Linked DNA regions of Azoarcus olearius. The protein of the gene in region 1 binds, or shares a complex with, the protein of each later gene. Links are inferred from orthologs where the notes say so. Each region holds a gene or a part of one and is shown on either strand. Other genes may lie near its edges.

What was found. Proteins that work in one complex are often made in the same cells at the same time.
Region 2: the proteins of hfq (region 1) and katE are in contact, whole or in part, in a crystal structure (PDB 3VU3), measured with the Escherichia coli proteins. The link is inferred for Azoarcus olearius from one-to-one orthologs.

Annotation. Positions count from the first base shown.
Region 1 is NZ_CP016210.1:1,037,000-1,042,639, reverse strand. What follows is about bases 2,687-5,640. They hold hfq (RNA chaperone Hfq), read right to left. Parts: upstream 4,308-5,640; coding sequence 4,065-4,307; downstream 2,687-4,064. Other genes in these bases: der (ribosome biogenesis GTPase Der), read right to left, coding at 4,414-5,640; hflX (ribosome rescue GTPase HflX), read right to left, coding at 2,844-3,983; hflK (FtsH protease activity modulator HflK), read right to left, coding at 2,687-2,826. Also shown: dqs_RS04970 (ATP phosphoribosyltransferase regulatory subunit), read right to left, coding at 1-503; dqs_RS04965 (DUF2065 domain-containing protein), read right to left, coding at 511-696; protease modulator HflC, read right to left, coding at 704-1,585; more of hflK, read right to left, coding at 1,585-2,686. UniProt on the Escherichia coli protein: RNA chaperone that binds small regulatory RNA (sRNAs) and mRNAs to facilitate mRNA translational regulation in response to envelope stress, environmental stress and changes in metabolite concentrations.
Region 2 is NZ_CP016210.1:4,211,220-4,216,499, forward strand. Bases 2,345-5,280 are described here. They hold katE (catalase), read right to left. Parts: upstream 4,902-5,280; coding sequence 2,787-4,901; downstream 2,345-2,786. Other genes in these bases: upp (uracil phosphoribosyltransferase), read left to right, coding at 2,345-2,779; dqs_RS19290 (amidohydrolase family protein), read left to right, coding at 5,056-5,280. In the rest of the region: dqs_RS19270 (GTP cyclohydrolase II), read left to right, coding at 1-791; dqs_RS19275 (URC4/urg3 family protein), read left to right, coding at 840-2,129; more of upp, read left to right, coding at 2,147-2,344.

The DNA of each region.
Region 1 (5,640 bases):
AAGGCATGGAACAGACCGACATGACCGATATCGATGCGACTCGCCGGCACTTCGGCCAGGCGCAGCACGTCCGCCAGCAGGCGGACGATTTCGATGTCGGCATCGATGCCTGCGTGGCCGTAAAGCTCCGCCCCCAGTTGCAGGGGCTCGCGCGTCGCCGTCAGCGTCGATGGAAGCGTATGCAACACGCTGCCGCAGTAGCACAGACGGGACACGCCAGCGCGGTTGAGCAGGTGCGCATCGATGCGCGTGACCTGCGGCGTCATGTCGGCCCGTACGCCCATGGTCCGGCCCGATACCTGATCGACCAGCTTGAAGGTGCGCAGCTTCAGGTCCTGACCGGCGCCCGTGGTCAGAGAGTCCAGGTACTCGAGCAGCGGCGGCATCACCAATTGATAGCCCCGGACGCGGAATGCGTCCAGCAGGCGGCGGCGCAACGCCTCGAGGCTGGCTGCCTCGGACGGCAGCGCGTCCTGAATGTGATCGGGCAATACCCAGCGCATGTAAGACTCAGTTGAAAACGAACAGGAGAACGAGCCCGAGCAACATGGACGACAATCCGATGAAGCGGATTTGACCGTCAGCCATGCTGGCGAGCCGCAAAAAAGTTTCGCGCCAGGCGGCTGGCGCGACAAAAGGCAGGATGCCTTCGATGATCAACATCAGCGCGAAGGCCATCATCACACTGGAACCCATCCGGCGATCAGTTCCTTCGCGCGCCTCCGGAGTTCTTCATGAACTTGAAGAAGTCCGAACTCGGATCCACCACCATGACGTCGTCCTTGCCATCGAAGCTGGCTCGATAGGCCTCGAGGCTGCGATAGAAGGAATAGAAGTCGGGACTCTGGCCAAAGGCCTCGGCATAGATCTGGGTAGCCTTCGCGTCGCCCGCACCCTTGACCTGCTGCGCTTCGCGGTAGGCTCCGGCGATCAGCACCTCGCGCTGGCGGTCGGCATCGGCACGGATCTTCTCCGCCTCGGCCGCACCCTGGGAGCGCAGTTCGTTAGCCACCCGTTTGCGCTCCGCCTCCATGCGCCGATACACCGACTCCGAGACCTCGTTCGGCAGATCGACCCGCTTCAGGCGCACATCAAGAATCTGGACACCGATCTTGCGTGCATCCTGGTCGGCCTTGGCGCGCATGTCTTCCATGATCTGGTCGCGCGCGCCCGACACGACGTCGTGCACCGTGCGCTTGCCGAACTCTTCGCGCAGACCGGAATTGACCGTCTGGTTAAGGCGCGTCCTGGCGCGGGTTTCGTCACCCGCCACGGATTCGTAATACAGCCGCGGATCGATGATGCGCCACTTCACGAAGTGGTCGACCAGCACGTTCTTTTTCTCCGACGTGATGAAACGCTCCGGCTCCGGCGTGTCCATCGTCAGGATGCGCTTCTCGAAATAGCGCACGTTCTGGATCAGCGGCAGCTTGAAGTTCAGGCCCGGGGCGTCGATGACCTCCTTGACCTGGCCGAGCTGGAACACGATCGCGTACTGGCGCTGATCGACGGTAAACAGCGACATCGACGCCAGCACGATGGCAAAGAGCACCACACCGGCAATCACGGAAAGCTTGTCGCGCATCAGCGTTCTCCCCGGTCGCGGTTGCGGGTCAGTTCACGGGTCCGGGTATCGGGCAACCCGGAAGACGGGGATGGCGGCGGCACGGAGGCCGTCGGCTCACCCGCGCCTGTGGTGCCCGCGGCCGCCTGCTGAACGAGCTTGTCGAGCGGAAGGAACAGCAGGTTGCCGTTACCCTTCGCGTCGATCATGACCTTCGACGTGCTGGACAGCACCTGCTGCATGGTTTCGAGGTACAGGCGTTCGCGGGTCACGTCCGGCGCGCGCTTGTACTCGGCGAGGATCTGGCTGAAACGACTCGCCTCGCCCTCTGCGTTGGCAACCACGCGCGCCTGGTAGGCGTTGGCTTCCTCGATCAGGCGCGAGGCCGTGCCGCGCGCACGCGGAATCACGTCGTTCGCGTAGGCTTCGCCTTCGTTCTTCTGGCGCTCCCTGTCCTGACCCGCCTTCACGGCGTCGTCGAAGGCGGCCTGCACCTGCTCCGGGGGCTGCGCATTCTGCATCGTGACCCGGCTGATCAGGATGCCGGTCTGGTAGCGATCGAGGATGCGCTGCATCAGTTCGTGCGCGGTCGCGGCAATCTCTTCGCGCCCTTCGTACAGCACGAAGTCCATCCGGCTCTTGCCGACGATTTCGCGCATGGCCGTCTCGGCCGCCTGCGCGACGGATTCGTCGGGGAAACGGTTGTTGAAGACGTAATTCTCCGGACTGTTCAGCACGTACTGAACGGCGAACTGGATGTTGATGATGTTCTCGTCGTCGGTGAGCATCAACGACTCGCGCAGGACCTTGTTGCGCTCCGATCCGCGATAGCCCACCTCGACGGTACGCACCCCGGTGAGGTCGACGATCTCATGGGTTTCGAACGGATAGGGCAAGCGCCAGCGCAGGCCGGGCTCGGTTGTCTCGGTGAACTTGCCAAGACGCAGGACCACGCCGCGCTGGTTGGCGTCAACGGTGTAAAGCCCGCTCGCCAGCCACACGATCAGCACCAGCGCGACGAGCGCACCGAGGCCACCACCGAACTGCCGAAATGAAAAATTGGGTAGTTGCGGGCCGTCTCCGCCCCCGCCGCCAGAACCCCGGCCCTGACGCTTTCCCCCGAACATGCCAGAGAGACGCTGATTGAAGTCGCGCCAAACTTCTTCCAGGTCAGGAGGCCCCTGATTGCCACCGCGATTGCCGTCGCCGCGGTCGCCATTGTTACCGCCCTGGCCACCCCAACGTGGGTCGTTAAGAGACATGAGAACGCCTGTTAGCACTATTGAATAGGTTGGTTGCCGACTGGATCTGCCGCACCGGAACCGGGCGGCGCGTCGCGGCACGCAAGCTCGGCCAGCGCCTCGCGGAGCAGTTCGAGCCCTTCGCCCGTCCTGGCGCTCAAAAAAACGCGCCTGATTCTATCACAGTCCCCCCGCTCGACCGCCGGAGCGGCATGCGTGAGGTCTATCTTGTTCCACACCAGTATCTGCGGCACCTCGGCGGCACCAATTTCTTCCAGCACGCGATTGACAGCCTCGATCTGCGCATCCCGATCCTCGCTTGCCGCATCGACCACGTGCAGCAGGACGTCCGCATGCGCCGTCTCTTCAAGCGTGGCTTCGAACGCCGCCACCAACGCATGCGGCAGGTCGCGGATGAATCCGACCGTATCGGAAAGCACGACGTTCCCGCCGCCGACAAAAAGACGTCGTGACGTCGTATCCAGCGTGGCAAACAACTGGTCCGCCGCGTAGGCGCCCGCCTTTGTCAGCGCGTTGAACAACGTCGATTTGCCGGCATTGGTATAGCCCACGAGAGACACCGTCAGCGCATCGTTACGCTCGCGCGCGCGACGCCGGACCCGACGCTGCTTTTCGATCTGGGCGAGCCGCGACTTCAACAGCTTCACACGGCCACCGAGCAACCGGCGGTCGGTTTCGAGCTGTTTTTCGCCCGGGCCGCGCAGGCCGATACCGCCCTTCTGGCGCTCCAGGTGGGTCCAGCCTCGCACGAGGCGGGTAGACAGATGCTGCAACTGGGCAAGCTCGACTTGCAGCTTGCCCTCGTGACTGCGCGCACGCAGGGCGAAGATGTCGAGGATCAGTGCCGTGCGGTCGATGACCCTGCAGGAGAGCGAACGTTCGAGGTTGCGCTGCTGGGCCGGGGAGAGCGCGTGGTTGAAGATGACGAGGTCGCCGCCGTGCGCCTGCAGCGCCTCGGCGATCTCCTGCACCTTCCCGCTACCGGCAAACAGCGCGGAATCCGGTGCGCTGCGCCGTCCGCGCACCACCGCCTCGACGGTGGCGCCGGCGCTGGTGGCGAGCAGTTCGAGTTCGGAAAGCCGTTCCTCGATGGCGCCTTGCCCGAGGTCCAGCTGCACAAGCACGGCGCGCTCGCCGGTCGCTGGGCGATCAAACATCAGGGGACATTCCGGCGCCCGAAGAAATCACACGGGCCGGGCGGGCACTCCGGCTAGAACTCCGCGGCGCAATGCCGGAAATCAGTTCCCGCCCTCGCCATCCTGCTGCTGGATGGTGACCGGGCGCGCCGGCACCACGGTGGAAATGGCGTGCTTGTACACCATCTGGGTAACAGTGTTCTTCAGCAGGACGACGTACTGGTCGAACGACTCGATCTGCCCCTGCAGCTTGATGCCGTTTACGAGGTAGATCGAAACCGGCACATGTTCGCGCCGCAAGGTGTTGAGAAACGGGTCTTGAAGCAGTTGGCCCTTGTTGCTCATCGTTGAACCTCTATAGTTGTGTTTTTATGAATGTATAGGATTTCATGCTGCACCGCCACAATGACAATGCATCAATCATCCCTGGTGTGGAAATATTCCTCGACAATCACGCCTTTGTCGCATAGGGATTGTGCGCGGTCCGGAACTGGATCCGCAAGGGCGTCCCCTGCAACTTGAAGGCCTCCATGAAGGTCCGCTCGAGGAAGCGGACGTAGGAGTTGGGAATGTGATCGAGCGCGTTGCCGTGGATCACGATGACGGGCGGGTTCATGCCGCCCTGGTGAGCGTAGCGGAGTTTGGGCCGGGCGCTGCCATGGCGGGGTGGGGCCTGCTTGGCGACCGCGGCTTGCATGGTGCGCGTGAGGCGCGGTGTCGAGAGGTTGGACATCGCGGCCGCGTAAGCCCCGTCCACCGACTTCAACAGCGCGGCGATGCCCTCCGCGCGCAGGGCCGAAATCTGATGGAAGCGTGCGAAGGACAGGAACGCGAGCTTGCGCGCCATATCCTCCTTGAGACGCGCGCGGCGATAGTCATCGACCGCATCCCACTTGTTGATCGCGACCACCAGCGCGCGCCCGGTATCGAGTACGAAGCCCGCGATATGCGCGTCCTGGTCCGAGATATCCTGAGCCGCGTCGAGGACCAGCACCACGACATTGGCTTCCTGGATCGCCTGCAGGGTCTTGATCACCGAGAATTTCTCGACGGCCTCGAACACCTTGCCGCGGCGCCGCAGGCCGGCGGTGTCGATCAGCGTGTACTGCTTGCCGCCGCGCTCGAAGGGAATCGCGATTGCATCGCGGGTGGTACCCGGCATGTCGAAGGCGATCACACGCTCTTCGCCCAATAGGGTGTTCACCAGGGTGGACTTGCCCACATTCGGGCGGCCGACGATGGCGACGCGCGGACCGGCATCTTCGGCGGCTTCGACCTCGTCGTCAGCCGGGAACGGCGCAAGCACGAGTTCGACGAGCGCCTTGACGCCGTCGCCGTGCGCGGCGGACACCGCCAGCGGCGCACCCAGGCCAAGCGCATGGAAATCCGCCGCGACGGTCGCGCGGTCCAGCCCTTCCGCCTTGTTCACCACGACCACCACGGGGCGGCCGGCGCGGCGCAGGTGCGCGGCGATCTGGTCGTCGTGCGGGGTACGCCCCGCGCGGCCATCCACCAGGAACAGCAGCACATCAGCCTCGGCGATGGCCTGTTCGGCCTGCCGCGCCATCTCGTGCATGATCCCGTCCTTGGCCACGGGGTCGAAACCGGCGGTATCCACCACGAGGTAATCACGGTCGCCAACGCGGCCGACACCGTAATGGCGATCGCGCGTCAGGCC
Region 2 (5,280 bases), 3.2 Mb from region 1 along the record:
TGCTGGCCGCCAATGGCGACGTGCGCGTGACCAAGGCGGCGATCGACCCCGTGTGGTACCTGCCCGGCATCGCCGAGCGCTTCGGCATCCGCGAGACCGCGCTGCGCCGCGCGCTCTTCGAACAGACCGCGGGGATGTTCCCCGAACTGGTCACGCGGCCCGACCTGAAGGTCTTCCTGCCGCCGATCGGCGGCATGACGCTCTACTTCTTCGGCGACGTCGCCAAGCTCGGCCGCCCGGAAACGAAGGTCGCCTGCCGCGTGCATGACGAATGCAACGGCTCCGACGTGTTCGGCTCCGACATCTGCACCTGCCGGCCCTACCTCGCCCACGGCATCGAGGTCTGCGTCGAGATGGCGCAGCAGGGCGGGGTCGGCTTGGTGGTCTATAACCGCAAGGAAGGCCGTGCCCTCGGCGAGGTCACCAAGTTCCTGGTCTACAACGCGCGCAAGCGCCAGCGCGGCGGCGACCGCGCCGAAACCTATTTCGAGCGCACCGAATGCGTCGCCGGCGTGCAGGACATGCGCTTCCAGCAGCTGATGCCCGATGTCTTCCACTGGCTCGGCATCCGCCGCATCGACCGCTGGGCGTCGATGAGCAACATGAAGCACGGCGCGCTCGCCGCGGCGGGCATCGAAGTGGTGGAACGGGTGGCGATTCCGGATGCGCTGATTCCACCCGACGCCCGCGTCGAGATGGACGCCAAGGTCGCCGCCGGCTATTTCAGCGTCGAGGCACCGCCAGCCGAAGCCGAACTCGCGCTCGCCAAGGGCCGCGGGCTGCACGAATGAACCGACGGCCGCGCCGCCCGGCACGCCCGCATTGACGGAGGCCCGCCCATGAGCTTCATCGACGCCATCGCCGCGGCCACCGCCGCCACCTCGATCAGCCGCGCCGGCTGGCATACCCCGGTGGCGGACGACCACCCGGCCGCGGCGCTGCTGTGCGCCGAAGCGGTGCGCAGCCGCTGCGCCGCGGTCATGCGCCATGTCGAGGCGGGCAACTCGGCACTATTTACCTGGCAGCCGCAGCATCTTCCCGCCACCGCCGCCTACGTCGCCGACACCATCCGCCACGACTACCCGGATCTGGCCGTGCCCTACCACAGCCGCTGGCGCCACTTCGAGGCCGGCGGCGTGGACCGCTGGGCGGCGCTCGCCGCGCGCGCCGGGCTGGACGACACCCCGCTGGAGCGCGCGCGCGTCGCGTTCGACCTGGTCATCCCCAGCGTGCTGCTCGACGCTGGGGCCGGCACTGCGTGGCGCTACCGCGACGGCGCCAACGGCCTGAGCCTGGGGCGCTCCGAAGGGCTGGGAGTGGCGAGCTTCGCGCTGTTTGCCGGCGGCGGCTTCTCGGCCGACCCCACGCGCCCGCTGCGCAGCGATGCCGCGGCGCTGGCGCGGCTGGCGCCCGCCCGGCTGGCAGAAGCCTTTCAGGCGAGCGCGGCCAATCCGCTGGTGGGGCTGGAGGGCCGCGCCGCGCTACTGCGCCGGCTGGGCGAGGTGATGGAGGCCACGCCGGCCGTGTTCGGCCGCCCGGCGCGGCTCGGCCATCTGGTCGATTACCTCGCCGCGCGCGCCGCCGGACGGCCGCTGGATGCGGGCGAAGTGCTGGCGGTGCTGCTGCGCGCACTCGGCCCGGTGTGGCCCGGCCGCACGGTGATGGACGGCGTGCCGCTGGGCGACTGCTGGCCGCACCCGGCACTGCCCGGCGACGGCCTCGTGCCCTTCCACAAGCTTACCCAATGGCTCACCTATTCGCTGCTGGAACCGTTGCAGCAGGCGGGTTTCACGATCAGCGGCGTGGACCGCCTGAGCGGCCTGCCGGAGTACCGCAACGGCGGCCTGCTGCTCGATTTCGGCGTGATCGCGCCGCGCGATCCGGCGCTGCTGGCAGAACCCCTCACCGTCGATGCGCCGGCGATCATCGAATGGCGCGCGCTGACGGTGATCGGCCTGGATCGCCTGGCCGACGCGGTACGTGCCGAGCTGGGCCTGTCGGCCGCCGCGTTTCCGCTGCCCTGCGTGCTGCAGGGCGGCACCTGGTCGGCCGGCCGCCGCATCGCCGCCGACCGCCGGCCCGGCGGCGCGCCGCCGCTGGCCATCCTCAGCGATGGAACCGTGTTCTGACCCCCGGGAGACCTGCCATGCACCCTGCCCTGCGCGTGATCGACCACCCGCTGCTGCAGCACAAGCTCTCTGTGGCACGCAGCGCCGACACCACCACCGACAACTTCCGCCGCCTGGTGCGCGAGATCGCGGCGATGCTGGCCTACGAGGTCACCCGCGACCTGCCCACCGAACGGGTCAGCGTCACCACGCCGATCGCGGAATGCAAGGCGCCGATGATTGCCGGCAAGAAGCTCTGCCTGGTGTCCATCCTGCGCGCCGGCAACGGCATGCTGGACGGCATGATCGAGCTGCTGCCGGGCGCGCGCGTCGGCCACATCGGCCTTTACCGCGACCCGCACACGCTGCAGCCGGTGGAGTACTACTTCAAGCTGCCGGAGGACATCGAGGAGCGCGAGGTGATCGTCGTCGACCCGATGCTCGCCACCGGCAATTCCGCCACCGCGGCGCTGTCGCGGCTGAAGGAGGAAGGCGTCGCCAGCCTGCGCCTGGTGTGCCTGCTGGCGGCGCCGGAAGGGCTGGCGGCGCTCGCCGCCCACCATCCCGACGTGCCGGTGACGGTGGCGGCGGTCGACAGCCACCTGGACGAGCACGGCTACATCGTGCCCGGCCTCGGCGATGCCGGCGACCGCCTGTTCGGTACCCGTTGAGCCGCGCTCAGGCGCCCGGCCGGGCCCAGAAGCGCAGCGGCGCCGCCGCGGCCAGGAAGGCGCTGGGCGGCGAGCCGGTGTCCAGCGCAACGAAGCCGCCGTCCAGCTGGGCGGGCAGCCCGGCCTTGTCGAACAGCTTGCGCGCCGCCGACACGTAGGCGACGAACTTGTAGTGCGCATAGGCATCGGCGACGAAATCGCGCGCCTGCGGCTTGTCGGCCAGCGCGGCGACGCCTTCGGCCGAGGGCAGCACCGCCACCGCATCGAACAGCACCGAGGGGGCGCCGTCGAGCTGGTGGTGGGCCGGCAGCAGGCGGCCGTCGTCCGCGGTGACGCCGCCGACGCGCGGCGCCACCACCTCGACCATGCCGCCGGCGTCCTCCACCGCGCTGCGCAACGCGGCCACCAGGGCCGCATCGCAACCGTCGGTGACCAGCACGCCGAGCTTGCGCCCGGCGAACGACTGCGGACCGTTCTGCAGGATGCTGAGCGCCGGCGAAGGCGGCAGGTCGGTGCGCGGCGGGCGCGCCGGCGTCGCGGCCTGCGGCATCTGGGTGAGGCCGATGCCGTCCGCGACCTTGCCGGCGAGCGCGGCGTCGATGTTGAGCAGGTGCGACACCATGCGTTCGCGGATCACCGGCGTTTCGACCTTGCTCAGCTCGAAGACCAGCGCGTCGGCGAGATGGCGCTGCTCCACTTCGGTCTGGCTGATGTAGAACTGGCGCGCCTGGCTGTAGTGGTCGGCGAAGGTATCGGAACGGATGCGCAGCTTGGGGCCGGCGATGTCGGTGCGGGCGCTCTTGAAGCCGATGTCCGGCGCCTCGCGCGGCCCGCCCTCGGCCCCGCCCCAGGAATTCGGCTCGTAGTTGGCCCGGCCCTTGGGATTGAAGAAGGCCATGTGGCCGTCCTGCTGGAAGTGGTGGAAGGGGCACTTGGGCGCGTTGATCGGCAGATGGGTGAAGTTGGGCCCGCCGAGCCGCTTCAGCTGGGTGTCGAGGTAGGAGAAGTTGCGCCCCTGCAGCAGCGGGTCTTCGCTGAAGTCGATGCCGGGCACGATGTTCTGGGTGCAGAACGCCACCTGTTCGGTTTCCGCGAAGAAGTTGTCCACCATGCGGTCCAGCACCAGCCGCCCCACCTTGCGCACCGGCAGGACTTCCTCGGGGATGATCTTGGTGGGGTCGAGCAGGTCGAAGTCGAAGCTGTTGGCGAAGTCCTCGTCGAACACCTGCAGGCCCAGCTCCCATTCCGGAAAGTTGCCGCTCTGCACCGCGTTCCACAGGTCGCGGCGGTGAAAGTCGGGATCGGCGCCGTTGATCTTCACCGCCTCGTTCCACACCACCGACTGCAGACCGAGCTTGGGCTTCCAGTGGAACTTGACGAAGCGCCAGCCGCCCTCGGCATCGACCAGGCGGAAGGTATGCACCCCGAAGCCCTCCATGAAGCGGAAGGAGCGCGGGATGGTGCGGTCGGACATGATCCACATCACCATGTGCATGGATTCCGGCGTCAGCGAGATGAAGTCCCAGAAGTTGTCGTGCGCGGAAGCCGCCTGCGGAAAGTCGCGGTCCGGCTCCTGCTTGACCGCATGGACCACGTCGGGAAACTTGATCGCATCCTGGATGAAGAACACCGGGATGTTGTTGCCGACGATGTCCCAGTTGCCTTCGCGGGTGTAGAGCTTCACCGCGAAGCCGCGCACGTCGCGCACCATGTCGGCGGAGCCCTTGTTGCCGGCGACGGTGGAAAAGCGCACGAAGGCGGGCGTCTTTTCCCCGGCGCGCTGGAAGAGATCCGCGCGGGTGAGGTCGGAAAGCGACTCGTAGGTTTCGAAATAGCCGTGCGCGCCATAGCCGCGCGCATGGACCACGCGCTCGGGGATGCGCTCGTGGTCGAAGTGGAAAAGTTTCTCGCGGAAGTGAAAATCTTCCAGCAGCGTCGGCCCGCGCGCACCGGCCTTCAGCGAGTTCTGGTCGTCGGCCACCGGCACCCCTTGCTGGGTGGTCAGCACCGGCACCTCGCCGCCCGCCACCTGGTGCGTCTCGCCTCCCGGGCCACGGCCCACTTCTTCGTCGTGCAGCCGCGCACGGCCCTGTGCTTCTTCATCGTTCCCGGGTTTGCCCATCTCCGTCTCCTGTCGTCCGGTGGCCACCGCGCCCTGGCGCGCGCCTCGCAAAGCGGCGCTCCTGCAACCGGTGTTCCTGTCGCACAGCGGTTTGCGCGCCGCCGCGCGGCGGGTTAAAAACCCCCAGGCGCTGCACATCCTGTCCGGAGTTCCCATGCTCGATCTCGTGCTACGCAACTGCACCCTGTCCGACGGCCGCCAAGGTCTCGACATCGGCATCGCCGGTGGCCGCATCGTCGCCGTCGAGCCGGCCCTCTCCGCCAATGCGGCCCAGACCCTGGACGCCGCAGGCCAGCTCGTCAGCCCGCCCTTCGTCGACGCCCACTTCCACATGGACGCCACCCTGTCCTACGGCCTGCCGCGGGTGAATGCCTCCGGC